Regions from separate parts of the Paenibacillus sp. sgz302115 genome, predicted to be linked through region 3. Evidence: predicted binding sites of a transcription regulator. Region 3 holds the regulator's gene; each other region holds the start of a gene.

Region 1 (8,003 bases), on a different contig from region 3:
CTATAATATAAACTCTTTCAAGAATTTGTGATTAAACAAGCACTGAAAAGGAGTACTGTCGTCAGGGTTCTGTGCGTTGGATAGTTAATTCTAGACACACAGAACCTTTATCTTTTGGCAGGAGCTTTATTCAAGGGCTATAAAAAAACCTTGATTTCTCAAGGCTTTAACTGTAGTGCCGAGGGCGGGGGGAGGGCGAACCCGTACAGTACTCATGTACCGCAAAATTCTTGAACTTATCAATATAAAATTTATTTAGAAGAATATTTATCCGTCTAAAAGAAAAGCACTCTCCCAAGTACCATCTATTCTCCCGGCACATACTCAATCAAATCCGACAGCTTGCATTGAAACGTATCACAAAGTTTGAATAGCGTCACCAACTTAACAGTCTCCAGTTGAGTTTCTCTATAAAGTTTGTTAATTGAATTTCGGCTTAGACCCGATTTTTCCATTAATTCAGTGATGTCGTTTATACGATGTTCTGCCATTAGAACTCTTAAATTACTTTTCAACAAAATGTTCCCCTCCAACTATAACCGATCCTTTGATTCGCATTCGGCTTGAAGTGATGTACCGTGAACTATCAAACACCGCTCCTATCTATAAATTGCTACTACAGGAAAGTGATCAGCACTTCCAGCAACTTAGAAACGCCCTGCCGGAGGAACAGCGAAACACTGCATTCCTGTATGAGGATGCGCAGGTGTCGCTTCAAGCCATTCTTGAGCGCTCCATCTATTTACAGGGATTTAAAGATGCTCTTTATCTCTTCAATGAACTACATCACATGCTTAATTCGATCCTAGATTTACATTATCCTTTTTTAAGCCTACGTGCAAAGAAAAGGCGCATTCACTTGAATGCGCCTTCCACTGTAGCTATGGATGCCGAGGACGGGGGTCGAACCCGTACGGTACTCACGTACCGCAGGATTTTAAGTCCTGTGCGTCTGCCTATTCCGCCACCCCGGCATGTATGTGCGTAGTTAACGCGACAAGTAATATCATATCATGTATCCTGTGGATGCGCAATCATAATTTCCATTATATTTTGGTTACAAAAAAATGGCCCGATCAGCTGGTGCTGATTGGGCCGTTTGTGGGCCTACTATTGGCGGTCGCGTTCGCCGCTTCTGCTTCTCATGCCGGCCAGACCGAGCAGACCGATCAATCCGATCCAGCCCCAGTTAGAGCTGGTTCTCGCCACAGGGGCGGTCGTGCTGGTTGTGCGGTATCTGCCGGTTGGTGTGGTATTGGACAGTGGAGAGACGGTGGTGTTATCTCCATAGCGGACTCTGTCCTGCACGATGGTTTCATTTCTGTGCATGGTTCCTGTGGTCTGATTCATCATGGTATTGCCTTGCTGGTTCATCATATGGGTGCCGTCTCCGACAACCGATGATGCATTTCCGACTCCGAGCAGACTCATGGACAATATTGTACCGCAGGTAAGGCTGGTGATCAGCTTGTTCAAGATGGTATGCCTCCTTTTGTAATTTTCGCTGATAATTTTCCCCTGCGGTGCATTTACTATGCAGACAAATTTATTGAGTCACTACATTTACTGTCTTGTTTACAGGATCATAAGCCACCTTGGCGCCAAGTGCTTCAGCCAATGCCCGTATCGGGACATAGGTGGTTCCATTATCCAGTACCCCAACCGTGAGCTTCGCCCCGTTCAGGTTGATCGTAATTTCCACACCCTTATTCACTTGATCGTCACCTCCGTTGATCCGGCTCAAGGCCATCTTCACCTGCTCAGCGCTTGGACGCTGGCCTGCTTTTAACTGTGCGGTGGTCAGTCCAAAAGCCATCTGCAAATGGGAATAATCCTGAAAAGAAGACCAGTCTCCGCCCCATTCGAGCCCCAGCTTTTTCGCTTCCTGCACCACCTCCTGCCAATCTGCCAGCTTATCACCGTCCCCGTCCCTTTTTGTATCCCAGGAGACGCTTTGGCCGTCCGGCAGCAGCAGCGCGAAATCAACCGCCAGGCCGTAATTATGGTAGCTGCTGCCTCCCCGCGCGTTAGTTACAATATCGCCCTTCTTCGTTCTCCCCTGTGCGTACAGCGCATTCTGTTCGGCAAAACTCCGCATACCTGCGGTAATGACGATTGGAATCCCCCTGTCGTAGCTTCGCTCAATCAAGACATTTGCGGCCGCCAGCAGGACAGGATGAAGACCGCCGAGCCGGGCTGCCGATTTTTGTGCCACCTGATCCAAAGTCAGCATCTCATCACCTCCTGGTATAGTTAATGCCTTGTTTCCCCAATTGCTTGTACGCTGTTCCCTTATTTGCAAAAGAAAAAGACCCCGAACACTCCGAGGCCTTAGCAGCTTACATATTATAAGGTGGACGTTTACCACCATCTAGCCGAAAAGATGATCAGTCCAATGATCGCAACCGCAATCAACAAATCGGCCACTTCTCTAAAAAAACGCGGAAACTCATTGTTCAGGAGCTTTTGCTCCTTTTCCTGATGCTTCAGCTTCATAGCTTCTTCCATCGCCCCGTCCAGAGGCGGCCTTGGCTCTATCATCATAAGCTTCCACTCCTCTCGCAGCGTTATCCAAATCATACCACATATTGCCGATTTTCTGGATGATTTTCGTATAAAAAGGCCAATATAATTGCGAAAGGTGGGAAGACCCAATGGACATTCACAGCGACAGCTACAAAGTGGCAGCGTTTGGCGATCAGGAGGACGCAGTGGAAATCATCCGCCAGGCCGAAGCAGAACTTGCCCGGATGAACGGTAATAAGGCGGTTACCTTAATCGCGTATGAGAAAACAACCACTACCCCCTATGGAGAATGATGATTATATTGCCGCAGCCGTTCTGCATCACACGATGTAAGCCTCGACAATGTCATCCACGTTAATCCATTTCCATTCCTCCGCCCACTGCAGCTTGAATTCACGCGAGTGGGTGTGAATGGAGGTCACAAAGCCGCTTTGCAGCGTATTCTCAGCAGAGTCGAACAGAACCACCGTTACCCGGACATGACTCCGCAGCGACAAAGCCAGCGTACACTCAATTTCCTCGAGCTTCTCCTTATCCAGTACCGGCTTGATGCGGTGCAGTCTCTCCCGTTCCTCACTAATCCTGCTGCTCACCCACTGGCCGTTTCCTTCCAGCTTCTTGCCCATTGCCGTTCCTCCTTCCAATCCATCAACGAACATATGTTTGTATTATATACGCAATACTGATGGTTAAGCAATCCTAAATATATGGCAGCAAAAATCGGACAAGCAGACTATGCCGGGGGCTGCAGCACTCCAAAAGACAGCAAAAAAGGCGCTCACAGTTTACGCTGTGCGGCGCCTTTTTGCCGGCCTGTCCCATGACCAGGATAGAAAATGGCTAACTCTTAGTGCATTCTTACTTCACGTCAGTTACCGTAGTCCTTGTGTCGGACTTGGTATTGGTTGTGGATTCTTTGTTCGCCTTAGTGTCTGTGGCAGCTCCCGTGACAGCTCCCGTACCGCTCAGCGTCTGTGCGTCCGTGCTGCTCTCCGCTTCGATCAGCCCCGCCGCGACTCTCGCTTCGTTCAGCTTGGAGATGCCGTACAGCATTGCCACATCTGCCTGCTTGTTCATATCATTGAACTCTTCTGCGGTAACATCGGGAGAAACCGCACTTTTCGAAGCTTTCTCCTTGATCGAATAGGCGCTCTGAAAAGCGATGATCGAATCACTTAACAGCTTTTGGATGTTCTCGGGCAGATTCTTGGAAATCTTCACATCCTTGACATCACCGGCAAGGTCGGAAGCTGTGTCCTGGAACTCATCTACAGCCTTCTCCATCTCCTTGTCCGTAGCTTTTCCTGTCGAATACGAGGTCAAGGTTGTGTTGAACGCCTCCAATGAAGATTTGCCCATTTCATCGAATTTCGTCATCTCATTGTAGAAGCTCTGTACGGTCTCCTGTACCTGTTCATGGGTAGCAGGCGCCGAACTATTATTGCCGCAGGCGCTGAGTACCACAAACGCCATTAGTAACGCTGCCAGTAAAGCTTTTCTCATAATTAATATCCCTCCATTTAACAGAATAATGGCGGGATAAGCAAAGTGCAAATAAAAATTATGTAAAAAGAGCTCAAATGAAACATATTTCTGCGTTTAAGCGTATTCAACAAGAGATATAATGATTTCAGCCTGAAATAAGAGAGGAAGATTCCTTATGCCTTATTGCACAAACTGTGGTGCGGAATACAAGCAAGGCGCCAAATTTTGCGGAGAATGCGGCGCAAACACCGGAGATGCTGCCGCAGCCCCGGCACACCCTACTAGGGCAGGAGCAGCCCCCGGCTCTGGCTCCGGCCCTGAAGTTGAGCTGTGGCAGGGCAAGCCGGCCGGCATCTCCGACCGCCTCAAAGGCATCGTACGCCTGAACACAACTACGTATACCATCACCAGCCAGCGGATTATGGTTAAGACCGGGCTGATCGGGAAGGACATCGAGGAAATCGAGCTGCTGCGGGTGAATGATTTTTCCGTGGAGCAGTCCATACCGGACCGTATTCTTGGCATTGGAACACTGACGGTATTCTCGGATGACGCTTCGTCGCCGCAGCTTCTTTTCCGCAAAATCCGCAAGGCCCAGACGGTGAAGGACATCCTGCGCAAAGCGGTGCGCGATGAGAAAATCGCCAACAATATCAGCTACCGCGAGCAGATCTAGCGCTATACTGGACTTTCCTTTTCAGGGAAGAAAAAACGCCCCGGCCGGAATTACGCCTTTGACCTGGCTGGGGCTCTCCCACATCAGAACCGCCCGCGCATCCCCCTGGTTCTCGTAATACTCCACCTTCAGCTCATGCAGCTTACCGGCGATCAGATTCACACTGCCCTTCCGTTCCTGTCCGCTCTGCTTGATCCAGCTGTCAATCACCAGCACGTCGTCAATCCAGACCCGGATGCCATCATCCGAAGAGGTATAAATCGTATAGCCCTCAGTATAGGCTGCACTCAGCCTGCCGCTCCAGCGCACCGAGAATAAGTCCGCGGAGATAGCGGGATCAGGAGCCGCCTGCTTCCAAATGAAGTTAATAGCTTCATCTTTACGGGTAAGCGCCGGTGTACCGCTAAGCGAAGCATTGTTGAAATATTGCCCGAACAGGCCCGGCATAGGTGCGGCATCCGGCAAAGAGGCATACTGCGCCGCCTTTAACTTATATTCATCTCTGGTGAACACAAAGGAATCATTCATATACGCTTTGATCACCGCATTGCTGTTCTTCTCAAAGAGCAGCTTGCCCCAGCTCATCTGGTAAGACCACTTATTCTGAGTTTTGGCCAGAACGGCCGGAGCTGGAAGCTCTGCATTTTCCCCGATGGCGATCAGCTTCCCGCACCCGAGCTTCCATAGCCTGTCATGGTGGCTGGCTTTGAAATCTGCGTTATAAATATCCAGCGCCAGCACATCCACGCTCCCGCTGCCCGGATAATAGCCTGCCGGCTCGTCGCACCATTCATTTTTGGCATTGGGACTCCATACCCACAGCAGATTATGCAGCTTATGATATACGGTGAACCGCTCGAACATCAGGCTCCACAGCCGGCTGTACGAGCTTTTTTGGCCCCACCAGAACCAGCCGCCGTTCATCTCATGATACGGACGCCAGAGCACCGGCACACCTGCATCGCTCAGTTTTTTCAAATATACGGCGGCTTTGTCCAAGTCCGAGATCAGCGCGTTGTACTGGGCAGTGCCGGGTGTAATATATTTGGCAAAATCCGCTTCGCTAAGGCTCATCTGGACATTCGACCACAACGGGGCTGTGCCCGGTAAACTTTCATGGTAGCTCATCGTCACAATACCGCCCGTCTTATGCCAGCGGATTGCGCTGTCTACCACGGCCTGCCGTTGGCTATCAATCTGATCCGCCGTCTGATTCTCTATTGCGCCCAGTTCATAGCCGTGAAGCGCGGCATATTGGCCGCTGACCGTTTTCAACTGGCCGCTAAAATCATCCGGGCTCTCCAGGTAATCATGCTGTCCGCTGATGATGCCTTGTCCCTGCAGGCGGTACAACGTCTTCAGCAGCCTCAATGCCGGAGGCGCAATCGCAGCATCTGCCGGAGCCATCTGCACATTCCGGAAGGCCGCCTGCCACTGCACATCGCCCACCAGACGTGATGCGGAGTCAAGCAAATCGCGCAGGATGCGCTGTTCCATGTACTCACCACCCCATAATCATTTTCTTCATAGTATGGGGATATTCGGGGCAATAGCACGGCGAACAGTCATGAAATTGTAATAAATATTCAGCACGAAAAAGAAGCCGCCCCCACATGATGACGCCCCCATTCATAACGCTTCTTAATGATCTCTTGAGCGGAGGCAATCAGCGTCTGATCCTCGATTGAAATCTCATATTCCATATGCTTCCCTCCCTATTATTACTAATTTCAGTATACCAAAGAGGGCTATTTTTGAGCTATACTGGTTAAATCTACGCTCACTGAAGCATAGTTCAAACATAACTTAGGCTTACCAAAACTTAAGAGTATGCTTTCGAAGTGAGTTTTGCGAAGTGATTCAAGAAGATTAGGCTTACCAAAACTTTAAGGGGGCAGCAAAGTGAAGTCCAAGAAAATCATCCCAAGTCTCATCATTATCGCCTTGCTTATGGCAGCCACTTACTGGTTCGAAGAGAAAGGACCGTCGCCTACCGGGCAGCCGTCCACAGGAAGCTCTGACGTGGTTCAGCTTGACTTTCCAAGCGACCGCTATCCAGAGACCGCCAAACACATCCAGGACGCAATCCGCAGCGGAGAATCCGCAGTCTGCACCATCGACCGGAAAGAGGCCGAGGAGAACCGCAAGGAATCCCTGAAAGGAGTACCGACCAAAAAAGGCTACGACCGCGACGAATGGCCGATGGCCATGTGTGAGGAAGGCGGTGCAGGAGCCGACATTGAATACATAACGCCAAGCGATAACCGCGGCGCAGGAAGCTGGGTTGGCAATCAGCTTGAGGAGCTGCCCGACGGAACGCGGGTAGAGTTCATGTTCAAATAGGCTACAGACCAAGTCCGGCCCCGGAGTGAATTTAATTTGTCCGCACGTCCGGGGACTCAACTAATCTCTCCAATGACCGCCGCCGTTACCGGAGAGATGTGGCTGTGGCTCGTGCTTTTCCCAGGCAAGCAGTATTACAGCAGTCTCCACAGGCAACGTTGGCAGCCACTGGATGTACTCCTCCCAAACCAGCTCCCGGCAGCCGGCTATTACTCCCGCTCTCGTCCGCCCGCTAAGCCGCATTAGCTCTGTCAAACTCGGCATCCTCCGGTAATGATTGCTGAAATGACACATAATCCGCAGCAGCTTGCGCGCCGTATCATCCAGCATGGCTCACCTTGACCTGTTTCCAGGCCAAAATGCTGTCCGCTCGAAAAACCCGTGGTCCTCCTGTACTTAGACAAGTAGCCCGGAGCAGCCCACCTTTATGCCCATGCACCTCTATTCTGCGCTGCGTAATCTTGCCCGCCTTGTCCTCGTATATGATTTCAATAACCTGACCGATCAGCTTTTCCATCTCTTTTGTGCTCACTTTAGCCCCATCCTTTCGATGAAACAGGAACATTTGTATGTATTATATGCGAACAAACGTTCTTTATGCAATAATACGCTAAGAAGGCGTAAAATGGGGGTGGTATATTATCCCAAATTCGGAGAGCCAGGGTGTTCTATATCTGTTACCGGGGGAAAAGGCTATACGGCCCCATGTCTGAGGCGGAAGCCTTGAAGGAATGGTTCGTACTTTCAGGAACAATCAAGGAATTATATATTATTGAAACTGACGCGCACACAGGTCGAACCAAACGCCAAATCGGACCTACATCCCGCAAAAAAAAGAAATAGCCCCATCTGGCATTAAGCCTGACAGGGCAGCATTCGCTAACAGCACAATTAGAAAATACAGGCGCTAGTGATAATTACCAGCAAAATGAACAAAACAAGAATCGCGCTTGTCGAAGTAAACGGGCTTACA
Region 2 (8,003 bases), 180 kb from region 3:
ACACCTCCCGCCAGCAGACGATCAGAAGTTACGTCCAGACGGTCGTCCTTTCGGAAATCAATATCCGGAGCAGACTGCAGCTTGCTCAGCACATCACAATGAAAATCCGCCACCCGCATTTTCCCAGTTCCCATTCCCCGGTCAGCCCCGCTTTCTTTTGACTTGAAACCAAGCAAGTAGAAACGGCTACGCCGTCCATAAAAGGACGGTATCCGTTTCAGCGAGAAATTTAAGAGATAAAGTATAGCGTAAAACTTATTCTTTCTTAAATTTCAAAAAACCTGTTTACCGAAGTAAACAGGCTCATCCTGAAAGGTTATCTGCTATCTAGGCTCTACAATAAGCTTAATCGCGGTCCGATCCTCCCCATCAATCACTATGTCTGTAAAAGCTGGGATGCAGATCAAATCGACACCGCTAGGTGCAACAAATCCCCGGGCGATGGCAACGGCTTTGACTGCTTGGTTCAGTGCTCCGGCTCCAATGGCTTGCAGCTCGGCCGATCCACGTTCTCGAAGAACACCCGCTAGTGCGCCGGCAACGGAATTAGGATTGGATTTAGCTGATACTTTTAATACATCCATAGTAAGTACCTCCCCTGGGAAAATGATGGTGTTCTTCCACTACTGTAGATGTTATTCGCGAGCGAAGAAATAATTCCTTCTTTTTGCGGACCACTCCAGAGAAATTTGTACAAAAGATACTCTTTTTCGATATAAAAAAAATCACACTTTACCCAAAACTAACGATTTCCTCAAATACCCTGTATATTGCCGCTAAACCTAATCCATCACCCACTCATCTTCGCGCAGCCGAATCTTCTCCATACGTGTTGCCTTGCCCGTAGCTTCATCAAGCTCGACGAACAAACCGTTCAACTGCCACTTGCCTTCGTCCACCACAAATCTTGCCGGAAGCTGAGTTGTAAATTTGTAGATCACTGCATCCTTTTCCATACCCAAAATTCCTTCTCTTGAACCAACCATCCCGGCATCTGTCAAATATGCGGTTCCTCCCGGCAGAATAACCTCATCATTGCTCTGCACATGGGTGTGCGTTCCTACTACAATCGAAGCTAACCCATCCATGAAATAACCCATGGCAATCTTCTCGGATGTTGCTTCTGCATGAAAATCCACAAGAATACACTTAGTCTTCTGCCGCAGCTCTTGGACAATCTCTTCACCCATACGGAAAGGATCATCAATCGCCGGCAAAAAAGTGCGGCCCTGCAAGTTGACAATCGCCAGCTGCTTGCCATTCGCCTTGATCACCGTATACCCGCGACCTGGCGTTCCCGGAGGAAAATTGGCCGGGCGAATGAGCCGCGGCTCGTCGTCGATAAACTCAAAAATGTCCTTGTTGTCCCAGGTATGGTTGCCCATCGTAATGCCATGAACACCCCAATTGAAAAACTCATTGGCAATAGCCGAGGTAATCCCTCTGCCGGCAGCAGCGTTCTCCCCATTAGCGACAATGATATGCGGCTGATATTTATTTTTCAGGGAAGGCAGCATTTCCCGCAGCGCTTTTCTGCCCGTATTCCCACAAATGTCACCAATAAATAGTACTTTAATGATATTCTCCTCCTGAAAGAAAAAAGGCCCCACAGAGGGGCCGATTTCCTTAGTTATTTAGCATATTCAACTGCCCGTGTCTCGCGGATTACAGTGACCTTGATATGACCCGGATAATCCAGCTCACTCTCGATCATCTTCGTAATGTCGCGGGCCAGACGGAATGCCTCAGCATCATCAATCTTCTCAGGCTGCACCATCACGCGAACCTCGCGGCCCGCTTGAATCGCATAAGATTTCTCTACGCCTTCGAAGGATTCGGAAATCTCTTCGAGCTTCTCCAAACGCTTGATGTACGTTTCCAGGGTTTCGCGGCGAGCGCCCGGGCGTGCGGCCGACAAAGCATCGGCTGCTCCAACCAGCATTGCGATAACCGAGGTAGCTTCGCAGTCTCCATGATGGGACGCGATACTGTTGATAACCACTGGATGTTCCTTGTACTTCTTCGCCAGTTCGACGCCGATCTCTACGTGCGAACCTTCCACTTCATGATCCAGCGCCTTGCCGATATCATGCAGCAGTCCGGCACGTTTTGCAAGCACGATGTCTTCCCCAAGCTCACCGGCCATAAGTCCAGTCAAATAAGCAACCTCCATGGAGTGCTTGAGTACGTTTTGACCGTAGCTCGTGCGGAATTTCAGACGGCCCAGGATTTTGATCAGATCCGGATGCAAGCCGTGAACGCCCACCTCAAAGGTAGCCTGCTCCCCGTACTCGCGAATCCGCTCATCCACTTCCTTGCGGGATTTCTCCACCATTTCTTCGATTCGGGCCGGATGGATACGTCCATCGGCAACAAGCTTCTCAAGTGCCGTACGGGCCACTTCCCGGCGAATCGGATCAAAGCCTGACAGAATAACAGCTTCCGGCGTATCATCAATAATGAGATCAATACCAGTAAGAGTTTCCAGTGCCCGAATATTGCGGCCTTCGCGGCCGATAATCCGGCCCTTCATCTCTTCATTAGGCAGCGTTACCACGGAAACAGTTGTTTCTGCAACATGATCAGCCGCGCAGCGCTGAATGGCCAGCGTAATGATTTCACGGGCCTTCTTGTCCGCTTCCTCTTTGGCCTGCTGTTCAATTTCCTTGATCATCTGAGCGGTTTCGTGGCGAACTTCCTGCTCTACATTGCTGAGGATGATACTTCTGGCATCATCAATACTCAAATTGGAGATACGCTCCAGTTCAGTAACTTGGTTCTTGTAAATAACATCAATTTGCTGTTGTGTTTCGTCAATTCGTTTCTCTTTGTTAGCCACTTGTTCTTCTTTTCGTTCAAGCGATTCCATTTTTTTATCCAGAGACTCTTCCTTTTGCAGCAAACGTCTCTCTTGCCGTTGGATTTCATTCCGACGTTCACGAGTTTCTTTCTCAGCTTCGGTACGGATTCTGTGGACTTCATCCTTAGCCTCAAGTACCGTTTCCTTCTTCAGCGCTTCCGCCTCTTTCTTCGCGTTCTCCACGATGACTACGGCTTCCTTCTCAGCACTGGAAATTTTAGCTTCTGCAAGGGATTTACGAATAAAATAACCGAATCCAAAGAATAATGCAGCTACAACGAGAACGATTATGACCCAGATCGCAGTATGCATCTGTTCACCTCCTCGTTGGTTCCTCCAAGGACTATCCTTGGGAATTTGTGCAGTTGTTAAACTAATCCGTTCATCACCATACAAAAACCGGTAATACACCGATTGCCATACTGCACATGCTGCACATGCACATTGCCCGCCTTATACGGCGATTACATTTCATATGAGTTGTACGCGAACCGCATAGGTAAGATTCTGCTTTTTGGGAAGGAAAAAGGATTCTTATTCTAATGCAGATTCATGTTATATTTTATTATTTATAAAAAGACGTTGTCAAGAGAGTCGATATGCGCATTAAAGTCAAGAGAATCAGTCAGGGAAGTAAATCTCTTCCTCTTCCCATTCAAAATCCTCTTCCTCACGCAAAATATTCAGTACCTGCCGTACCATATCCCCGGAAAATCCCCGCCGCATGAGGAAGGCTCCTGTCTTTCTCCGCTTGTCATTGACATCCCCGCGAATCAGGCTCCATTTCTTCCGCCCCGTCTGCAGAGCGCTCTCCAGCTCCTGCTCGGGAGTAATATTCTCCAGCGCCTCGGAAATCAGCGTCTTGTCGATTCCTTTTTCACGCAGCTCCTGGCGTATCCACAGCTTTCCCTTGCGCTGATTCGTTATCCGCTGTTCCGCCCACTGCTTGGCATATAAGGGATCATCGAGAAAACGTTCCTGCTGCAGCCGCTGCAGCACCTCGGCAATAATAGTCTCTCCTATTTCCTTCTCCCGTAAACGGCGGGCCATCTCCTGGGCTGTCCGCGGCTTGCGCTCCAGATAACGCAGTCCTTCCACATAAGCCCGCTGGCGTTCGTCGGCTACAACAATTTCCTCCAAATCGGCCTTCATAAAAGAACTGCCGGTAATCATCCGGTATTTAATCATGACATCCTCATGAACAGTCATGTTGTAAGCACCAAAATGAATGATATAGCGGTGGTCAGACTTCTTCTGACGTTCCACTCTTGTGATCTCAAGCAACTGGTCTGCCGGGAAGTCGGCCAGCGCCTGATCTTCCTGCTTTTCAGGCTCGGGGTTCAGTTGTATTACCATTGCTGTCTGTCACCTCATTGATACATAAATTTCCGTAAAGTTATTTTTTTTATGAAAAAACGCCCTGCTATGTTCATTCACAGGGCGCCTTCTAAAATTAAAAATCAAATATCAAATTATTCGATTTCAAGCAGCAGATTTTCTTCTTCCTCTTCCTCTGCCGCTATCTCGGCTTCAGTCGGTGCAGCCACAAGCGTTGACAAATTGCTTGCTTCACGGATCTTGTTCTCAATCTGCAGGGCAATCTCCGGATGTTCCTTCAGGAACTGCTTGGAGTTCTCCCGCCCTTGACCAAGACGCTCACCATCGAAGGAATACCAAGCGCCGCTCTTATTGACGATATCCATTTCCGTACCGATGTCAACAAGACTTCCTTCCTTGGAAATCCCTTCACCATACATAATATCAACATCCGCTTGCTTGAACGGAGGAGCTACCTTGTTCTTCACAATTTTGATCTTCGTACGGTTACCCACAACATCGTTGCCCATCTTGATGCTCTCTACCCGCCGTACATCCAAACGAACGGAAGAGTAGAACTTCAATGCCCGGCCGCCAGGCGTGGTTTCCGGGTTACCGAACATAACGCCGATTTTCTCGCGGAGCTGGTTGATGAAGATGGCAATTGTGTTGGACTTATTGATCGCCCCGGACAGCTTCCGCAAAGCCTGGGACATCAGTCGGGCCTGCAAACCTACATGGGAATCCCCCATGTCGCCTTCAATTTCCGCTTTCGGTACCAATGCTGCCACTGAGTCAACAACAATGATGTCTACCGCTCCACTGCGGACAAGCGCTTCGGCAATTTCCAGTGCCTGTTCACCGGTGTCTGGCTGGGACAGCAGCAGTTCATCAATGTTTACGCCGAGCGCATTTGCGTATTTAGGATCGAGCGCATGTTCGGCATCAATGAAGGCAGCTTGTCCGCCTACCTTCTGTACCTCAGCAATAGCATGCAGGGCAACGGTCGTCTTACCGGAAGACTCCGGTCCATATACTTCAATAATACGTCCTTTGGGAAGTCCGCCAATACCCAGTGCGATATCAAGTGCCAAAGATCCGCTAGGTACGACCTCCACTTTCATGTGATTGGATTCTCCCAATTTCATGATGGAGCCTTTACCAAATTGTTTTTCTATTTGACGAAGCGCCATATCAAGCGCAGCACGACGATCTGACAATCAGACCACTTCCTTCACTGTTTATAGTAATATAATAGCGTGTTTTGGAGGTCTTGCCAAGCTTTTTTTCGAACATACATTCGTTTTTTTTGTTTCCCCGGTTAATACTCCCTTTTATTGTAAGCCTCCTTCAAGATATGGAACTATAGCAGAATACCCGGCCACCGGAAAACTTGGAACGCCTTTCTGAAGGGCCCGCTGCGGGCGAAACTATATAGCAGACAAACAAAAAACCGCAGCAAAGATCTCTCAGTGCCACGGTTCTTCCGTATAGATGAATTATATACCGGACCGGAAGGTTATTGCAAGGCTGATCCCTCAAGCGGGGTTGCTACCTTACGCTCCTCCAGCCTGCGCCAGAGACGGTACAGCAGCGCCTTGACGGTCCGAAGGCGGATGTTTTCACGTGTTCCTTTGAGATTAAGCTCATATACCTCCGTAGGGCGGCCGCGTTCGGCCAGACCGACAAATACAAGACCTACAGGCTTGCGCTCCGAATACCCCGGACCGGCGACGCCGGTAACAGATAATCCAAAGTCACTGTCGGCTGTCATCCTCACCTGGTCCGCCAGCACTTCCGCCACCTCGCGGCTGACCGCGCCGGGAGCATTCGGGCCCTCCAGCAGTGCGGCAGGCACATTCAGCAGCTTTTTCTTCATATCATTGGAGTAGCAAACGATTCCCCCGGCAAACATAGCGGCACTGCCTGGTATATTCGTTATGCTCTCCATCAGCAGGCCGCCCGTACAGCTCTCCGCCGCACTTAAGGTCAGGCCTGCATCCGCCATCCAATCAACAATTAACTGCTCCAGCGGCACATCTATGTTGGCATACATATGCTCCGGCAGGATCTCCTGAATGGTCTTCTCCAGCACGTCCAGCTTCTGCATAGCCTCGCGTTCAGAAGGGGCTTTGGTGGAGATACGAACCGTCACCTCGCCCTCCTTCGCATAAGGCGCTATGGTTGGATCACTCTGGCCCCGGATCAAATCAATCAGCTTATCCTCAAGCAGCGATTCCCCGATGCCGGCGAATTTAAGCATCTTGGAGTAGATCGGCATTTCATTCGTCAGCGCATGCTGCAGCAGCCAAGGCTTGGCCTGCTCCGTGAACATGGGTTTCATTTCCCGGGGCGGCCCCGGAAGAACGATGTAATACTTACCCTCCTCCTCAAGAGCAAGACCAACAGCAAGGCCTGTTGAGTTCGAAAGCGGCGTTGTTCCTTCGATTATAAGTGCCTGCTTGCGGTTATTCTCGGTCATCACAATCTTCCGCTCGTCAAAAAAGCGTTGAACATGATCCATCGCAAGCTGGTCAATATGCAGTGAACAGCCTAGGGACACAGCCAGGGCATCTTTGGTCAGGTCATCCTCAGTCGGGCCAATTCCGCCGGTGAACAGAATAACATCCGCACGGCTGCGGGCAATTTCAATCGCCTGCTGAAGGCGGCTGCTGTTATCTCCGACAACGGTCTGAAAGTAAACATCAATTCCCAGCGCCGCCAGCTCTACAGATAGGAACTGGGCATTGCTATTAACAATCTGTCCGAGCAAAAGCTCTGTGCCAACGGCAATAATCTCTGCTTTCATAAACTTACTTTCTCCTCCTGGGTGTAGAGTAAACAAGGAATTCCGCTCTTTATGCTTAGGCGTTATGAAGCTCAAGCAATTCCTTATTCTTCACGAAATAATCAATTCCGGAGATAATAGTGATGACCGCCGCTGCCCAGATTGCAATATCGTCCACAGGAATGCTGACGAACTGAAACGGGAAATTATTGAGCAACAGAAGTGAAATCGCAACAATCTGCACCACTGTTTTTAACTTGCCCCATTTGCTGGCAGCAACCACTTTTCCTTCAAGCAACGCAACCTGCCGCAGTCCGGTTACCGCAAATTCACGGCTGATAATGACGATGGCGATCCAGGAATCGCATCTGCCCAGTTCCACCAGGGAGATCAGCACTGCGGAGACGAGCAGCTTGTCCGCAAGCGGATCGAGCAGCTTGCCAAGATTGGTGACCATGTTATATTTCCGGGCTATGTAACCGTCTATACCATCCGTACTGGCCGCAAGCAAAAAGATTACTGCTGCGATCAGATGGTTAAATGAAAGCTGAAAAGATCCCCAATGTATCGGTTCCGGATAAAAGCTGAAATTCACCAGCAAAAAGAACATCATAATCGGGATAAGACAAATACGAGCAAGCGTAATGCGGTTGGGCAAATTCAACAGAGGTTCCTCCCTTGATCCATACGAATCCGATATTCACGAAAACACCCCGCGGAAGAGAAGTGCATAAGCACTGCGGGGTACAAAAGCTTACTTTAAATTGTTAAACTGCAGGTCCAGCGGCAAATCGGCTTTCCGCAAAAGCTGGATAATTTGCTGCAAATCATCCCGGCTCTTGCCGGTTACGCGGATTTGATCACCTTGTATTTGGCTCTTCACCTTAAGCTTGGAATCGCGGATCAGAATGTTGATCTTTTTGGCATTTTCATGATCAATTCCTTGTTTGAGGCCGAGGCGCTGGCGTACAGTCCCAAGCGAAGCTGGCTCGATTTTGCCAAAATCCAGATTCTTCAGCGTAATGCCGCGTTTGACCA
Region 3 (8,003 bases):
TGATACAGAGGTAAGACGTAGAGAATTGTCTGACTCACAGCTTCACCGTTTACTGAAGCAGGAGCTGGTTTCCGGTAAAAGACCGGGACAAGTGTCTCTCATTCAAGGCGAGCTATCCCGGTTTTTTAATAAATAATACACAGAGACTTGAAAGGGAGAGGGTAAAGTGAGCTTTTCAAAAGATGATATCCTGCGTGTAGCCAAGGAAGAAAACGTCCGTTTTATTCGTCTGCAATTTACCGATCTGCTTGGCACGATCAAAAACGTGGAAATTCCCGTTAGTCAGCTCGAAAAAGCGCTCGACAACAAGATGATGTTTGACGGCTCTTCTATCGAAGGTTATGTTCGAATCGAAGAATCCGACATGTACCTCTACCCTGATCTTAGCACATGGGTTATTTTCCCTTGGGTTACGGACAGCAAGGTCGCACGCCTGATTTGTGACGTGTACATGCCTGACGGAACGCCTTTTGCCGGCGACCCTCGCGGTATTCTCAAACGTTGTCTGGAGGAAGCCGAAGAAATGGGCTTTACCGCAATGAACGTTGGACCTGAGCCGGAATTCTTCCTGTTCAGAACCGATGAGAAGGGTAATCCAACTACTGAGCTGAACGACCAAGGCGGATATTTTGATTTGGCGCCAATGGATCTTGGGGAGAACTGCCGCCGCGAGATCGTTTTGACTCTTGAAAAAATGGGCTTCGAAATTGAAGCATCGCACCACGAAGTCGCTTCCGGCCAGCATGAGATTGACTTTAAATATGCTGACGCCATCAAGGCGGCTGACCAAATCCAGACCTTTAAGCTTGTCGTGAAGACGGTTGCCCGCCAGCACGGCCTGCATGCAACCTTTATGCCTAAGCCTCTCTTTGGCATGAACGGTTCCGGGATGCACGCACACCAATCCTTGTTCAAAGGCAGTGAGAATGTCTTCTACGATGAAAGCGACACTCTTGGCCTGAGCAAAACTGCACGTTACTATATGGCCGGCATTCTGAAGCATGCACGTGCTTTTGCGGCGATTACGAACCCGACAGTGAACTCCTACAAACGTCTGGTGCCTGGTTACGAAGCGCCTTGTTATGTAGCTTGGTCTGCCAGCAACCGCAGCCCAATGATCCGTATTCCGGCATCGAGAGGGCTCAGTACACGCATTGAGGTCCGCAACCCGGACCCGGCAGCTAACCCGTACCTTGCACTTGCTGTAATGTTGAAGGCAGGTCTTGACGGCATCAAACGTCAGCTTGATCTTCCGGCTCCAATCGACCGCAACATCTATGTGATGTCTGAGGAAGAACGGATCGAAGAAGGCATTCCAAGCTTGCCGTCTGATCTGAAGGAAGCGCTGAATGAAATGATCCGCAGCCATGTTATCACCGAAGCTCTCGGCGAGCATGCGCTGGCTCACTTCTACGAACTGAAAGAAATCGAGTGGGATATTTATCGGACTCAAGTACATGAATGGGAAAGAGATCAATACATGACTCTTTACTAGGATGAAGCAGCCCTTGACGCTCTAAGCGTTGAGGGTTTTTCTTGTGTGGATTTCGTTGAGGAAATAATTAACGGCCCCGCGTACGGGACCGTCTGCTGTGGATCAGGAATTTGTGTATTTTAAAAATTCATGAGGGACTTCGGTTTCGCCAAGAATGGCTTCAACAGCTTTCCAAGCCTCTTGGAATTGGTTCCCGCTGTAATTCGTTCTATTGCTTGTCGGACTTGAGAGAGACATATCAAAAACTATAAATTCACCTTCCTCCTCAATCACTCTAAAGCTTACAGTGCGGTCTTTTTTCTGAATTCGTACTTCTTCCACTGTGCATCCTCCTCTTTATCTCTTAGGGAACAACTAACTTAGTCTTATCAAATCCTGAACGGAAAGGCAAGTTCATCCATTAAAATCTAGTTCCTGTTAATTATTGCATAGCCAAATCTGACGTAATGTGACACAATGGAAGAAAATACGAAAGGAGCTATCTGGTATGGAACAAGCTAATTCGACGCTGATTCTTGATTTGCTGGATGTTCATAATATCCGGGTGAATGTTGAAGACAAGCAAATGACTTTTGTCGAGGCTGTAGAGACTGAGGCGAGATCGCAAGGGGTTGAAGTGTCCGGAGCGCACAAAGTTGTTTTACCCGAAAACCATGGTTATTTGAAAGAAAACATCGAAACAGCTTTGAAGCATATAGAAGAGAAGTAAAGTGAAGGTCCACAGATCGTGGGGCTTTTTTCTTTGCGTTTAATGGACCTTATATAGAGGGGCATGACCTTGCCGGAAGGGCTTCAACGCGGGCGGGGTCTTTTTTGCGATTTTACGCCAAAGATTGCGTTTACATATTGTTCCAAGCCGCTGTATACTATTTTTACAGAGTGGCTATAAGCTGACAATTAAGTACGAACCACATATAAGGAGGTAGCTTTTTGAAATCAACATATAAAGTCCTTTCCAGCGATGCGGATTTGTTTGCTGCAGCTCTCGCCCAGGTAAAGGTATACGTGGTCCAATTAATGGAGGGCAAGCCGCATGTGATTGCAGACTATGCCGGTCCTGTGCAGAGATGGACTCCTGATGATGTATTGGTGGCCGGAATGTGCTACAGCCGTGAGGGGTTTGAATTTAGGGTAAGACTACCCCAGAAGTAATTATACGGAAGGTGAAGAGAGTGGAAGATGGACTACGGCAGCGTTTAGGATTGCCACAGCAGCAGGAAGCAAGCGGATCACCATTGAACGAGACTCTGATTACGGATACGGACGGCATAACTGTGCTGAACGTTTCCAGAGAGGATGTGGAACAAGGCCGACTGGAGCGGTATCTTCGGGAGTTCAAGAAATATGAGAAGAAAAGGCTTCGCGGCAAAGTTTCGCTGATCTGGGGCGGCTATGCGCAGGACCCTAGAGAGATTTATCAGATCCGGGAGATTACGAATTGGATAGATCGTCTTTTGAAGAATATCCCTCATCTGTTTTACTTTTTGAGCCGGGAGAATTACAGCATGCGCATTGCTTTCTTTTGTTTATCGGAAGTGGTGGGCCGGGCGGGGCTGGAAGTATCTATTACGAAGGAGCAGGGCCGGCGTTTGATCGAAAAGGTTGCCAAGAGCGCAGTAGTTTACTCCAGAAAGCTTAAAGAGCCGGCGGAAGCGCAGTTTGCTCTTGCTGAGGGGATTTTGGAGGAGCTGGGGTACGATCAGACACTCGAATAGCTCATAGAAATGCCTCCGGAAAAAGCTTTGCAGGAGCGCGGTGGTTTTTCCTGGAGGCCCAGATTAAGATGGCGTATTGTAATTATACGAAATTGAAGGCAGCGATTTGGTCAGCATACACGATAAGCTGCTTATATTCAATCTCAGTCCCGTAGCTGGAGAAAGGTCTTACAACCACATTATCCAGTACTACAAAGTTATAATTATAGTTCTTCTCAGGGTGCTCTGCGCCCAAGTAGGAAATGTACTCATCCACGATGACGTCATCCATTAATGATTTCAGGTTAAATACATCCTCATCTTGTCTGCTGTTATAGCCGGCTACATTTCCTTGAATGCTGCCAAAGCTGGTGAGGATGTTTACTCTGCGTTCCCCATGATCGTTGTTCAGCAGGAGATTGGAGAGCTTCCCCAAAGCATCCACCTTAAAATCAATATGGGTTCTAATCTTTGAATTATTCAAACCAGGCACTTCCTTTCGAGAATTAATCTTCCAATGTACAAGATTCGACATATAGCCGCAAAATTCCTGTATGAATGTGAAAAAAACTGCTTGAACATGTAGAACACCAACGCCGGGCTGTTGAGCATCGCCTGACGCTGGTGTTCTTTGTGCAAATATAAGAAAGTATAAGTTTCACACTTTACTTTATCCTTATATTTCTCGCTGAAACGGATACCTTCCTTTTATGGACGGCGTAGCCGTTTCTACTTGTGGTTCAAGCTTATTCGCGTATGGTGACCCGGGTTCCGATAGGCACAATTGCCGCCAGGGAGAGAACGTCCTCGTTGTGCATGCGGATACAGCCGTGGGAGACCATTTTGCCGATAGAGGAGGGATCATTGGTTCCATGAATGCCGTAGTGCGGTTTGGAGAGGCCCATCCAGAAGGCACCGAAAGGTCCGCCGGGATTGGGCTGTTTGTTGATGATTGTGTATTCACCTGCCGGAGTAACGGTCAGCATTTTGCCAATGCCGACGGGGAATCCTCTGATCATGGTGTTGCCATCCAGCAGATACAGCATCCGCTGCGACAAATCAACGATAATACGGTAATTGGGCATTGTTATCAGCTCTCCTTTGCTATCAGGATATGTGTGGAGTGAGATGATGTTCATAAAGGAAAAGACTGCTCTGCTTGGCAGCAGAACAGTCTTCGAAGGGGATTGGAGATATCAATGGATGTCGCGGAAAAGTCCAATGACTCTACCCAAAATGGTAACGCGGTTAAGGCGTAGCGGTTCATAAGCCGGGTTCTCCGGCTGCAGGCGGATATGATCACGTTCTTTGTAAAAGGTCTTGACTGTTGCTTCGTCTTCTTCGGTCATAGCGACAACGATATCACCGTTATCTGCTGTTTGCTGCTGGCGGACGATAACATAATCGCCGTTCATGATGCCAGCGTCAACCATACTGTCACCGAGTACTGAAAGCATAAAAACTTTGTTGTCGCCTACATAATGGCTAGGCAGTGGAAAGTAATCCTCAATATTCTCTGTAGCTGTGATCGGCACCCCGGCGGTAACCTTGCCCACTACTGGAATACGGGTAACCGTCTGGACGAATTGGTGAACATTCTCGGAGTCCTCCTGGCCGAGTAGTTCAATCGCACGTGGTTTTGTAGGGTCTCGGCGGATAAGGCCTTTCTTCTCAAGGCGGTCCAGATGGCCGTGTACGGTGGAGCTGGAGGCCAGTCCAACCGCTTCACCGATTTCCCGGACGGACGGCGGATAACCCTTGCTGCGGACTTCGTTACGTATAAATTCCAGGATCGCCAGCTGACGACTCGAAATCTTTGACATCGGAATCAACCCCATATACTATGTTTGGGAAAATTATAACATAGAACCTCCGTTCGTACAAACATAAGTTCTAAAAAATATGGAAATAACCGCACCAAAAATAAAGGGAACAATTGTTCGAAAAGGGTATTGTGCAAAACACATGTTCGTGCTATATTATTTTCGAAAGTAAGAACAAGTGTTTGGAGGTCGGTAAATATGTTAAAGTACAGCACATACCGCAGCATCTACGACGAGGTTCGCGAAGTTCATACAGCGGATAACCATTCTGCTTCTATTCATAGACTCGATATTAAGGAGCTTATCCTAGCATTGTTTACAGCATGCAAAGGGTTATTCCGCCAAGACAATTTTGTGAAGCTGGCTTTGGTTCTTCTTTTAGTTGTTTCCGGGTTTACCGTAGTCGGAAATGTTTTTGCGGGATCGGTGTCATTATTGAAGCAGGAGAAACGGGTGGTTGTCGAACCCGGGGACACTCTTTGGAGCATTGCATTGAAGAACAAGCCTGCTGATATGAAAACTGCCGTATATATAGAAGGAATCAAACGGACAAGCGGGTTGGATAACAGCAGCATCAAGGCTGGTGACGTGCTTACATTACCGGTTTATTAACTGAAATTCACACCTCATAATTCCATGCAGAGAGCTTTCAGGGAGCAGACCTTGACAAGCTCTTTTTCTCATGGCACAGTTAGAATGAATTTAAAGGGGAGGGGAACACATTGAATATTGATCAATTGGTCGCACGCATTAACGAATTGGCACGCAAGCAGAAGAGTGACGGCCTGAATGAAGAAGAGCTGGCGGAAAGAGCCAAGCTCCGTGAGATCTATCTGGGTAACATCCGCAACAACTTCCGTGCTCAGCTTGATAACATTGAAGTTGTCGATAATTAAGAGCATGAACAAGGCTACATGGCATCTATAGACTGTGCCTGTTCCTTTTCATAGATATTACAGGATGACTAGGGGGAACTTACATGGCCCGTTCTTGGGAAAGAATGGTTCAACGCAACACACAGCAGCTTAACAAGCAGCGCAAGAAGCAGGGGAAAGAGTCCATTTATGCTTCAACCAGCTCTGCCGCTGCAAAGAGCAGTGATATTTTTAAAGGCCGCAACATTGTGTTTCCTGTAGTTTTGATGCTGCTTGGGATGATGTTCTGGGTAGTTGGCTCAATAGACGAAGCCAGGGGGAGCGGTATACTGGCCAACTGGCTGGGAGTTGTGCTGTATTTCTTGCTGGCGGCACTGCTGTTCTTCCGGCGCCCTTATTTAAAGGTTGAACGCGCTAGGCTCTCCACAATCAAATTCAACCGTGAACGCTGGCTGCCGGCAGCGGATATTGAGAAGATCATCGTGACCCGCAGCGCAGTCTCCATTAAATATAAGGGTAAACGTACACAATGGGTGTTCTCCAAGCTGCTCAACCGTTATGACATTCAGGCTATGGGAGAACGTCTGGAGCAATTTGCCAAGCAGAATCATGTAGAAATCGTTAACGAGTAGAAAGATATACCAGCATAGGGAGAGGGAGAAAACAATGCCGATTTCCGCCGTACTCTTTGACCTTGACGACACATTACTCTGGGATGAACGGAGCGTTGAGGAAGCTTTCCGCACTGCCGCTGAAGCGGCGGGGGACTCCGTTAATCCGCAGGAGCTGGAGGCCGCTGTGCGCCGGGAAGCGAGAAGCCTTTACGAGTCGTATGACACATTCCCGTTCACCAAGCTGATCGGGATCAATCCTTTTGAAGCGCTGTGGGGGAATTTTACTGCCGGAGAGCAGCCGGAATTCCGCCGGATGGAGCAGCTTGCTCCCGTCTACCGCAAGGAATCGTGGCGCCGCGGCTTGGCCGCGCTTGGCATTGACGATGAAGCGCTGGCGGAAACGCTGGCTGCCCGGTTTGCCGCTGAACGCCGCAGCCGGCCGTACATGTATGAAGAAACGCTGCAGGTGCTGGATAAGCTACGCGGTAAGGTTAAGCTGCTGCTGCTCACGAATGGCTGTCCGGCGCTGCAGCAGGAGAAGCTGGACGGTGTGCCTGAGCTGATTCCTTATTTTGACCACATTGTTATTTCGGGCAGCTTCGGCAAAGGGAAACCGGACAAGAGCATCTTCATGCACGCGCTGGACCTGCTGGAAATCTCCCCTGAGCAAGGGGTGATGGTCGGCGACAAGCTGACAACGGATATTCTTGGCGGGCTTGGCGCTGGCCTGACCACCGTCTGGATTAACCGGAACGGCAAAGAACCGGACCCGGAAATTCATCCGGATTACCAGATAGGCCATCTTGCGGAGCTTCTTCCGCTGGTAGAATCTCTATAGTGAATCTTTGATTAAGCCGGGTATCCTCATGCGGGATGCCGGCTTTTTTTTCGTCCAAAATCATTATGAATAAGTGAATTGTTCGGAGTGAAGTGCCTTGTATATGACCAAACTCATGATAACAGATAAAAATGTGAGTTTTATTTCCGGAAATACGAATATTATGTGTATAATGAGCAAAGAAGCATCACGCAAGATGTCAGTATCATTATGAAACCTACCACTTAACCGGGGGGACTCCAAATGATCAACCATAAAAAGCTGGCGGCATTTTTGTTGATTGTCATTACAGTAGCGGTAGCAGGCTGTTCAGGAAATTCGGGAGCAGAGGGGGAGATGAATGCTGCGGCAAATATATCTATGGAGCCTATCAAAGTAGAGCTGAGCTGGACTCCGCAGCAGGTCTCCGCTAACCAGATGGTAACATTCGAGGCTGTGGTGACACAGGCTGGCAAGCCTGTAGATGATGCGAAAGAGGTTATCTTTGAAATCATAAATAAGCAAGACAAAAGCCGGAAATATGAGTTCACAGGCGAATCATCGGGAAATGGGAAATACAAGGCTGAAGGAACTATTGAAGAAGAAGGGGAGTTTACTGTAACCTCCCATGTAACCGCGAGAACGCAGCACTCTATGCCGAGCAAAGAGCTTTTGGTGGAGCCGT
Region 4 (8,003 bases), on a different contig from region 3:
GCGCGTACTTGATGATCTTCACAAAAGCCGCCGGATTGCTGCGGGCATTGCCGTTCAACTCGACATAAGAGATCGCGCCGGCGTTGCAATATTCGTGGAACGGAGCTTCCAGGCTGATCTTCTGGGCTGCGCTTAGCTCATGATAGACCGGGACATGGAAGGAGTTCGTATAGTATTCACGGTCGGTAACGCCCGGAATGGAACCAAGCACCTTGCGGTCCACCTTCGTGAATTTGCCGGACAGTCCTTCAGCCGGTGTGGCGAACAGCGTGATGTTGAGGTTAAGCTCCTCGCTCTTGCGGTCGCAGTATTCCCGCATATGGCGGACGATGGCGAGCGCTTTGGAATGAATCTCCATATCCTCGCCATGGTGCTTGCCGTACATCGCCTTCATGCACTCTGCCATCCCGATGAAGCCGATGGACAGACTGCCGTGCTTCAGCAGCTCTCCTACGCTATCCTCAGGGGCCAGCTCTTGACCGCCTTCCCAGACCCCTTCGCGCATCATGAAATCGGAGGCTTTGGCCTTCTGAGCAGCCTGAATGCGGAAGCGGTGGAGCAGCCCATCCAGAGCGATGTCCATGTAATGGTTCAGATCATCATAGAAGCCTTGCTCGTCGGCTACCAGGCGGCGGCCTGTAACCGTGCCGTGAGCCAGCCCGAGACGCACCAGGTTGAGTGTGTTGAAGGACAGATTGCCTTTGCCGGAGCAGTGGTTGCGTCCGAAGCGGTCGCCCAGTACCCGGGTGCGGCAGCCCATTGTCGCAAATTCAGTATCCGGGTCAGCCGGATCATAATACTGCAGGTTGAGCGGCGCATCGAGATTAGCGAAGTTCGGATACAGTCTGCGCGCGGAGCACTCGGCGGCCTTTAGGAACAGCTCATAGTTAGGATCGCCCTGCTGCTGGTTGACACCTTGCTTGCATTTGAAGATCTGGATAGGGAACACCGGCGTTTCACCGCTGCCCAGGCCGTTCATGGTCGCCGTCAGCAGTGAGCTGATGACGAGCTGGCCCTCTGGCGAAGTGCAGGTACCATAGTTAATGCTGGTAAAAGGAATCTGACCGCCCGAGCGGCTGGACATCGTATTCAGGTTATGTATCATGCTCTCTGCCGCCTGCAGCGTCTCGCTCTCCGTCTCCTTCAGGGCAAAGCGGAAGGCCCGAGGGTACTGCTCGGCCAGATCGCTGCGGCTCATGGTAACCTCGCCGAGATGCTCGCCGGCTTGTCCTTCTTCGAAGTACTCCAGTCCTTTACGGAACAGCTTGGCGAAGGATTTCGTTACATAAGGAGCCAGATCGAAATCCAGCTTGTTGGCGGATACGCCGCCGTACTGGGCATTTTGCTGAGACTGGAAAATAATCGCCACCAGCGACATCGCGGTCATAATCGAGTTCGGTGGCCGCACACTGCCGTTGCCGGTGTTGAAGCCTTCGCGGAGCAGCCGCTCGAACGGGATAAAGATGCAGTTGGTTGTTCCGATGACGTACTGGTCCAGGTCATGGACATACACCACATTATCGAGGGAAGCCTGCACGAGCTGCGGCGGCATTGTGAAGTTGCGGGCATACCACTTGGAGTATTCACTGCCGAACTTGCTCATTTTGCCGGAAAAGCTCTCCCCGTTCAAATTGGCATTCTCACGCAGCAGATCCAAATCCCGGCTGTCGATAATATCGCGCCCCAAATGGATAACTTCCTCTAACATAACCTCTTGTGTAGTTTGTTCAGCGTTGTACCGTTTCTCCAGCAGCGTCATTGTGCAGCACTCTCCTCTCGATATATAAGAACGTTCTAACCAGGCTAACTGACATTAATAAAAAAGCATCTCCCGCCGAGGAAGACGGAAAATGCCCGGATGCGTAGCGCAAATAACCGGAGCGCGGATATTTGCGGATGGTCTCCATGGAAATAAGCTTTCCCGCAGAAGCCGATACCTGAAGGCAATAAGGATTATCGCCTTCAGGTATCGGCAGCCTTGGCTCCCCGTCTTAGGGAAGGCTAAATCTGCTTGTGCAGGCCGCATGCGGACACCTCTCCTGTTCCTCGCAGGCGTAAATAATGGTGCCCGGAAACAGGCAGGTCTCCTGGCTCCCGGTGAATCCTTAAGGCGCCTTCCCAAGGGGAATGACCCTCAGTGGCATGAGCCTCAGGATACTGCTCTGCAGCGCTTCATGACGCTGTCGAGCATCCGGTTACAGTGGCGGGACCACAGCGGATTTGCACCGCGCTTCCCTATTAAGCTTCAGCACTCCTGTAGAGGTGAAGCACCTGATTCCACTATATTTTGTTGTCGCTATATAAAATTAACCCAATATATTGTGTTTGTAAATACTTTTTTGCAAGTCCGCGCCCCGGGCGGGTTCAGCCGCTTTACGCACAGATGATCCACAGCTAGTCCACAGATGTTCCGGAGTTAGTCCACAATTCATCCACAGATAATCCACAGAATAACGACAAATTTTGCCGGATCCGATTCATAAATTGTCCCAAAAAACGCCACAAAGGCTTCATATCTGCAGTGAGTGCAATCATAGGATTTCGAGGGAAGGGATGCTGGGGCTTCAGGCGATTTGTGACGCCAGACAGGAGTTGTTACAATAGAAGGGACTGGAGACTTATATATAGGAGGGATTTCGAATGGCTATTGGCGAAGTAACCGTAATTCCGATCGGCACAGGCAGCACCAGCCTCAGCAGCTATGTGGCCGGTATGCAGCGAGTGCTGGAGACGGTGGAGGGCATTACCTACGAGCTGACATCTATGGGCACAATTATCGAAGGACCGCTGCCGCGGATTCTCGCTGCTGTAGAAGCGCTGCACGAATCTCCTTTTAGAGCGGGTGCACAGCGTGTCTCTACTTCACTTAAGATAGATGACCGCCGCGACAAGGTCTCTACGAGCCGCAGCAAGCTGGAGTCGGTGGAGCGCAAGCTGCTGGAGCAATAGTTCCGGGAGACTAGACCGAAGGAAGAGCGGGCAGGCTGGGGTTAAAGGCAAGGACTATGAGAGAAAGGGTTGCGTTTTTCTCCAGACGCTGTATAATGTATTTTGTTTGACAGAAAAAGTATGCTTTAAGCTGGTGTAGCTCAGGGGTAGAGCAACGCACTCGTAATGCGTAGGCCGGGGGTTCAATTCCCTTCACCAGCATCCTTAAGAATTCAATCATGGCGCGGCTTCCGGGGTTTTGGGGGTCGTGCTTTTTTTGTGGGGAAAAAATATCCATGTTATTCTGAAATACTCGAATAACATGGAAGTGAATTCAATGGGAAAAGGTATATCCCTCGAATACTTTTAGCCCTTCGGCATTTAATACTTTTTCTATTACGACCGGCTTATGTGGACTTTTTTCGATAACTTCCTTACATGAAATCATTATATTACTGCCTGCAATTTCTGCCAGCTGATCATGTGACACACTATAGACTATTTTTCCTAAATTAGACCATACCATAGCTCCTGTACACATTACGCAAGGTTCACAGCTGGTATACAAAGTATATTCATTAAGATCAAAAATGTTGTTCTCAGAGCAAAAAGTGCGTATAAGTCCAATTTCAACATGATGTGTAGGATCACAATAACTATTTATTTTATTTTCTCCATACATTACAATTTCGTTATTTTTTACTAAGATTGCACCGAAGGGTTCATTTCCCTCTTCTCTAGCCTTAAAAGCCATTTTTATAGCTACTTCAATAAATTGTTCATCGTTATTTATCATAAATAGCACCTCCTGTATAACACTACTATAACATTTAGGCGGGTGGCATTTCGCATGGCAAAATCATGGTTAGACCTTTAAAGCACAGTTTACGGACTTTCGGGGAGATTTACATATTGTTCCATATCCAATATACTAAACAGTATTGAGTTCGGAAAGTGCCGACAACAATATGGATAGGGGCGTGAAGAAATGGTGTCGCAGCCAGGTATATTTTTTGGAGGATTTAGTGTATTTGCATTCTTAGTTTGGCTGGTATGCACTGGACTAGGGATCTATGCTTTTGTTCTATTTGTGAAGCTTGCACGCAGAGGGATTGTGGCTTTGGATCTATATAATCATGCCAAAAATCTTGAAATCCGCCAGCGGTATGAGTCCGTTAATAAGGATGGTAATGATGAGCACTAAGAAAAAATCCGTAATCCTATTCACAGCTTTACTGATCTTCATGGCGGCCTTTTTGCAGCCTGGACTTATCTACGCGGCGGTTGACGGAACTGTTATCGACAGTGGAACAAAAGATAGGCTGACAGAGCAATATGGGCTTGAAAAACCGGAGCCGTCAACTTCGCCCTCCCCGGGTGGAATTGATGCGGGAACAAGCGCCCCGGCTTTATTTTTTGTTGCAATGCATAGGATGATTGTTAATCCTTATCTTTATATGATTCCAGAGCTTATACACCATTGGATTCATTGGAATGGGGGAAGCCTACATGCAGAATGAACGGGTGAAATTTATAAATCCTGAAACCTTGCCGGTATCCTCCGGGTACACGAGTGTGGTGGAAGTCAGGAATGCACGGACGCTCTATATCTCCGGACAGATAGCCATGAACAAGGATGGCCAAGTTGTAGGGGCAGGGGATCTGGCGGCACAGACAAAGCAAGTATTTGAAAATATCAAAGGCGCCTTGGAGGCTGCGGAAGCCAGCTTTGATGATGTGGTGAAATTGACGTTTTTTGTGACCGACATTTCCAAAATGCAGGTTGTCCGGGATATTCGGGACCAGTACATCAATACCCTCAATCCGCCGGCCAGCTCAGCAGTTGAAGTCCGCAAGCTGATCAGGGATGATCTGTTGATTGAGATTGAGGCCATCGCCGCCGGGAGCTTATAGAGCTTTGGATTGCATTTTTTGTTAGGGTGAGGAGGCGGCGACAATGAGATGCTTGACGATCCGGCAGCCCTGGGCGACATTGGCCGCTCTTGGAGAAAAGCAATTCGAAACCCGTTCATGGAGAACATCTTATCGCGGTGAACTGGCTATTCATGCCGGGATGGGCATAGACAAGTCCGTGTGCAGACAAGAGCCGTATAAATCGGTATTGGCCCGGCACGGATTCACCGCTGACAATCTGCCCGCCGGAGCCATTATCGCCACATGCCGCCTTACCGAGTGCCATGAGGTGACTCCTGAGAATGCCGGGGAGGGTTGGCCGGGCGGCAATGAATATATTTTTGGCGATTATGCTGAAGGGCGGTTTGCCTGGAAGCTGGAAGGTGCAGATTTGCTTGCTGACCCCATACCTGCTAAAGGACGGCTGAGTTTCTGGGAGCACCCTGTCCCGGAGAGGGAGTAGTATTCTCTTTGGGGAGCTATCCAAGCTGTTTAGTGGTATGATTGGGTTAGCTCGCGGGTAATCTTAGTATATATGTTTTGAAGCGCAGTCTTGCGCCAGGAGCTAATCCGGATACACAGGAAAGGGCGTATGCATAAGGAATGGGAAGTCTTCTTATTGCGTGGCTTTGTATGCTTTGCTTGTTTTTTACGTTTAAGGACAAGGTGAGCCGAAAAATTCTATATCCTGTAGCGCTGATTGTTATTCTTGGCTCGCTGGGCTATTGGAAGGTATTAATGTGATTGTTATCCACTTATGGTCTTGCCGGCTTTTATGGCGGGGCCTTTTTTTGTGAGAAAATAAGGCATTTAGCTGCTTCGCATCCGGGAACTGGAGATATCCAGCTTCAGGTATTTGCGCATATGGATCGTGGCCTGAGTGGCAATGATATGGTCCAGCAGCAGCATCCGCTCATGATACCCCCGGCAGACAAATTTGACCTCCATACCGTCCTCCCGCCGTAGTTGTTCGTAGACCTTGACGCCCCGTGTTCTCATTTCAGCACGCACATCACGCAGATCAGCGGTTGCCGCATTCGCGGCTGTATTAAGAACCTCTATGTAGGGGGCGGGGGTGCGCAGCTCCTTGGACAGAATGGCAGCATCGCGCTCAAAAGCCGATATAATCAGCGGCAGCATAATATAAGATTTGACCAGCGTATTGTCTGTACTCTCCACCCTATGCATGGGATTCATCACCTCATAAAGAGAACGTATATTCGCATTGTAACCCGGCCTTCAAAAAATAATCAATAGTATTTTAAAACAAGTCGATAAATGTGATAAATTTCACAATAAAATCAGAAGAATTATTTTATATTAAAATTGAAATATTAAAGATTGAAGCTTGAAAAAATAAAGCACCTCAAAAGGAGAATTGTGATGATTCATGAAGGAAGTCTCCGCCGTGGTTTGGTATTCGGTTTGCTCCTGAGTATTCCGCTTTGGGTGTCCATGATTGGCTGGATGCAACTGTTATAAAATGCAAACCCGCTATATCCGCATTGCCTGGACACGATAGCGCATATAGCATACATAGATGTCGACAAGAAGAAACGGCTTCCGTTTCTCCAGAAAGATAAGGATAATTTATGGGGTAAAACATATAAATTTTTATCTTTTGAAAAACTGCTGCCGGTAACTTTCGGCGACAGTTTTTTTGCATTATAAGGATGGTTGGACTTCACGCAGCAATGTTCGACAAATAGTTCAAAAAGACTAAATTTTAATAATGAAAATTAGTGGTTTCGAATAACGAGAAGATTACATGAAGCAGAAGAAGCTACCGGATACGCCGTTGTTGAACACTGTTTCAGACTGGATCAAGCTGGTTAATCCTTATGCATGGCGGTTTGCAGCGGATTTTCTCATCCAAGCTTCCAAAAAAATAAAAAGGAATAGATTGACAATATGGAGGTGGAGCGGCTAAACTGACATTAGGTCGAAAGTAACAAATATCATAGACTATCTGAAATTTAAAAAAATCATACGATCATGTAAAACGCAAACCGTTCGAAAGAACGGGACGCAAAGTCAGGAATCTAAAGCCTGCTAGACAGGTTATGATTGTCCGGCCGCCGTGAAGCTAACCCTTCTTGGCGGTCTTTTTGTTGTTATAGTTTTTTCTTGAAATCATAGAGTAATTAATAGGAGGTGCATGCGATTGAAGAAAAAAATGCAAAAGACGGCAGCTCTGCTATTGGCAGGAATGCTGACAGTAGGCAGTGTGATTACTGGGGGATGGGAGGTTAAAGCAGCGGCCAGTATGCCCTATACTCCTACACCGGTTTTGGGGGTAGCCGGCAATTTTAATGCTTTTATCTTTGGGGATTTTACGCAGTCATACGATCAGATTCATGGAAGGCTCGCGGCCGCAGGGAATATTACTTTGCAGGGGTACGGTGTATCCAAGGATGCCCCGGGCGGAGACGTGCTTATCGCCGGCAAGAACATTACTTTTTCGAATGGGACTGTTCATGGAACAACTGTATACGGTGGTACTCTAACGGCTGATTCAAGCACTACACTTCAGGGGGGCTCGCGAAAAGATACACCGATTGATTTCGCAGCGGAGGAGCAGTTTTTGATCGGGCGTTCGAGCGAGCTGGCCGCATTGCCGCAGACACAGCCCTTTGTCAGGGATTATGGAAAAATAACCATCAATGCCCCAAAGCCCTACAATGTTATAAATATGACTGCAGCCGATTGGGCAGCGACCAATAATATGGTGTTCAATATAACGGGGAATGCAACGGTTGTTATCAATGTAAGCGGGACCTCAGTGAAAATCCCGAGCTTTCAAATTGATGGGAGCAATCCCAATAAGGTATTATTTAATTTTTATGAAGCCACTGATTTGAAAATTGGCAACACAACCATTAATGGCACTATATTAGCGCCACGGGCCGAAGTGTACTATGATTATGCGGAACTGCACGGCACACTCATTGCAAAATCGTTCAACGGACATGTGCAGATGCACCATTATCCGTACCAGGGAACGGAACCACCTTTAACGCCAACACCAACACCGAGTGCGACACCGACACCGACGCCAACACCAACGCCGACGCCAAAACCGACGCCGACGCCGACGCCGACACCGACGGCGACGCCAACACCAACGCCGACACCGACACCAACGCCGACACCGACGCCGA

Evidence for each region. Region 3 encodes LexA, which represses DNA repair genes until DNA is damaged. Its sites were predicted from a motif close to CGAACATATGTTCG; they were not measured.
Region 1: the regulator LexA is predicted to act here: its motif matches at 3,179-3,192, upstream of AC0LWN_RS17115 (YolD-like family protein).
Region 2: the regulator LexA is predicted to act here: its motif matches at 5,467-5,480, upstream of recA (recombinase RecA).
Region 4: the regulator LexA is predicted to act here: its motif matches at 6,052-6,065, upstream of AC0LWN_RS29710 (YhjD family protein).

The regions. Positions count from the first base shown of each region.
Region 1 is NZ_JBVYOK010000008.1:131,753-139,755, reverse strand. It holds gene AC0LWN_RS17145 (helix-turn-helix domain-containing protein) at 306-518, opposite strand; tRNA gene AC0LWN_RS17140 (tRNA-Leu) at 889-974, opposite strand; gene AC0LWN_RS17135 (WGxxGxxG family protein) at 1,111-1,476, opposite strand; gene AC0LWN_RS17130 (M15 family metallopeptidase) at 1,547-2,233, opposite strand; gene AC0LWN_RS17125 (hypothetical protein) at 2,362-2,544, opposite strand; gene AC0LWN_RS17120 (hypothetical protein) at 2,655-2,819, shown strand; gene AC0LWN_RS17115 (YolD-like family protein) at 2,847-3,152, opposite strand; gene AC0LWN_RS17110 (hypothetical protein) at 3,385-4,029, opposite strand; gene AC0LWN_RS17105 (zinc ribbon domain-containing protein) at 4,187-4,687, shown strand; gene AC0LWN_RS17100 (glycosyl hydrolase) at 4,709-6,184, opposite strand; gene AC0LWN_RS17095 (NucA/NucB deoxyribonuclease domain-containing protein) at 6,590-7,030, shown strand; gene AC0LWN_RS17090 (hypothetical protein) at 7,091-7,285, opposite strand; gene AC0LWN_RS17085 (hypothetical protein) at 7,350-7,547, opposite strand; gene AC0LWN_RS17080 (hypothetical protein) at 7,922-8,003, opposite strand, start outside.
Region 2 is NZ_JBVYOK010000001.1:1,015,312-1,023,314, forward strand. It holds gene AC0LWN_RS04575 (dipeptidase) at 1-134, opposite strand, end outside; gene AC0LWN_RS04580 (stage V sporulation protein S) at 324-584, opposite strand; gene AC0LWN_RS04585 (TIGR00282 family metallophosphoesterase) at 783-1,577, opposite strand; gene rny (ribonuclease Y) at 1,631-3,172, opposite strand; gene AC0LWN_RS04595 (regulatory protein RecX) at 3,482-4,216, opposite strand; gene recA (recombinase RecA) at 4,333-5,397, opposite strand; gene AC0LWN_RS04605 (competence/damage-inducible protein A) at 5,697-6,986, opposite strand; gene pgsA (CDP-diacylglycerol--glycerol-3-phosphate 3-phosphatidyltransferase) at 7,042-7,629, opposite strand; gene AC0LWN_RS04615 (YajQ family cyclic di-GMP-binding protein) at 7,720-8,003, opposite strand, start outside.
Region 3 is NZ_JBVYOK010000001.1:834,869-842,871, reverse strand. It holds gene AC0LWN_RS03865 (MerR family transcriptional regulator) at 1-136, shown strand, start outside; gene glnA (type I glutamate--ammonia ligase) at 167-1,495, shown strand; gene AC0LWN_RS03855 (hypothetical protein) at 1,598-1,816, opposite strand; gene AC0LWN_RS03850 (hypothetical protein) at 1,983-2,204, shown strand; gene AC0LWN_RS03845 (hypothetical protein) at 2,426-2,647, shown strand; gene AC0LWN_RS03840 (hypothetical protein) at 2,668-3,210, shown strand; gene AC0LWN_RS03835 (hypothetical protein) at 3,293-3,673, opposite strand; gene AC0LWN_RS03830 (L,D-transpeptidase) at 3,936-4,274, opposite strand; gene lexA (transcriptional repressor LexA) at 4,386-5,012, opposite strand; gene AC0LWN_RS03820 (LysM peptidoglycan-binding domain-containing protein) at 5,211-5,624, shown strand; gene AC0LWN_RS03815 (DUF896 domain-containing protein) at 5,735-5,908, shown strand; gene AC0LWN_RS03810 (hypothetical protein) at 5,992-6,519, shown strand; gene AC0LWN_RS03805 (HAD family hydrolase) at 6,554-7,339, shown strand; gene AC0LWN_RS03800 (FixH family protein) at 7,583-8,003, shown strand, end outside.
Region 4 is NZ_JBVYOK010000029.1:53,775-61,777, forward strand. It holds gene AC0LWN_RS29670 (anaerobic ribonucleoside triphosphate reductase) at 1-1,759, opposite strand, end outside; cobalamin riboswitch at 2,061-2,290, opposite strand; gene AC0LWN_RS29675 (MTH1187 family thiamine-binding protein) at 2,641-2,949, shown strand; tRNA gene AC0LWN_RS29680 (tRNA-Thr) at 3,079-3,150, shown strand; gene AC0LWN_RS29685 (nucleoside deaminase) at 3,263-3,724, opposite strand; gene AC0LWN_RS29690 (hypothetical protein) at 3,917-4,132, shown strand; gene AC0LWN_RS29695 (hypothetical protein) at 4,122-4,448, shown strand; gene AC0LWN_RS29700 (RidA family protein) at 4,438-4,842, shown strand; gene AC0LWN_RS29705 (ASCH domain-containing protein) at 4,886-5,305, shown strand; gene AC0LWN_RS29710 (YhjD family protein) at 5,653-6,030, opposite strand; cyclic di-GMP riboswitch class I at 6,836-6,925, shown strand; partial or broken gene AC0LWN_RS29715 (choice-of-anchor A family protein) at 7,007-8,003, shown strand, end outside.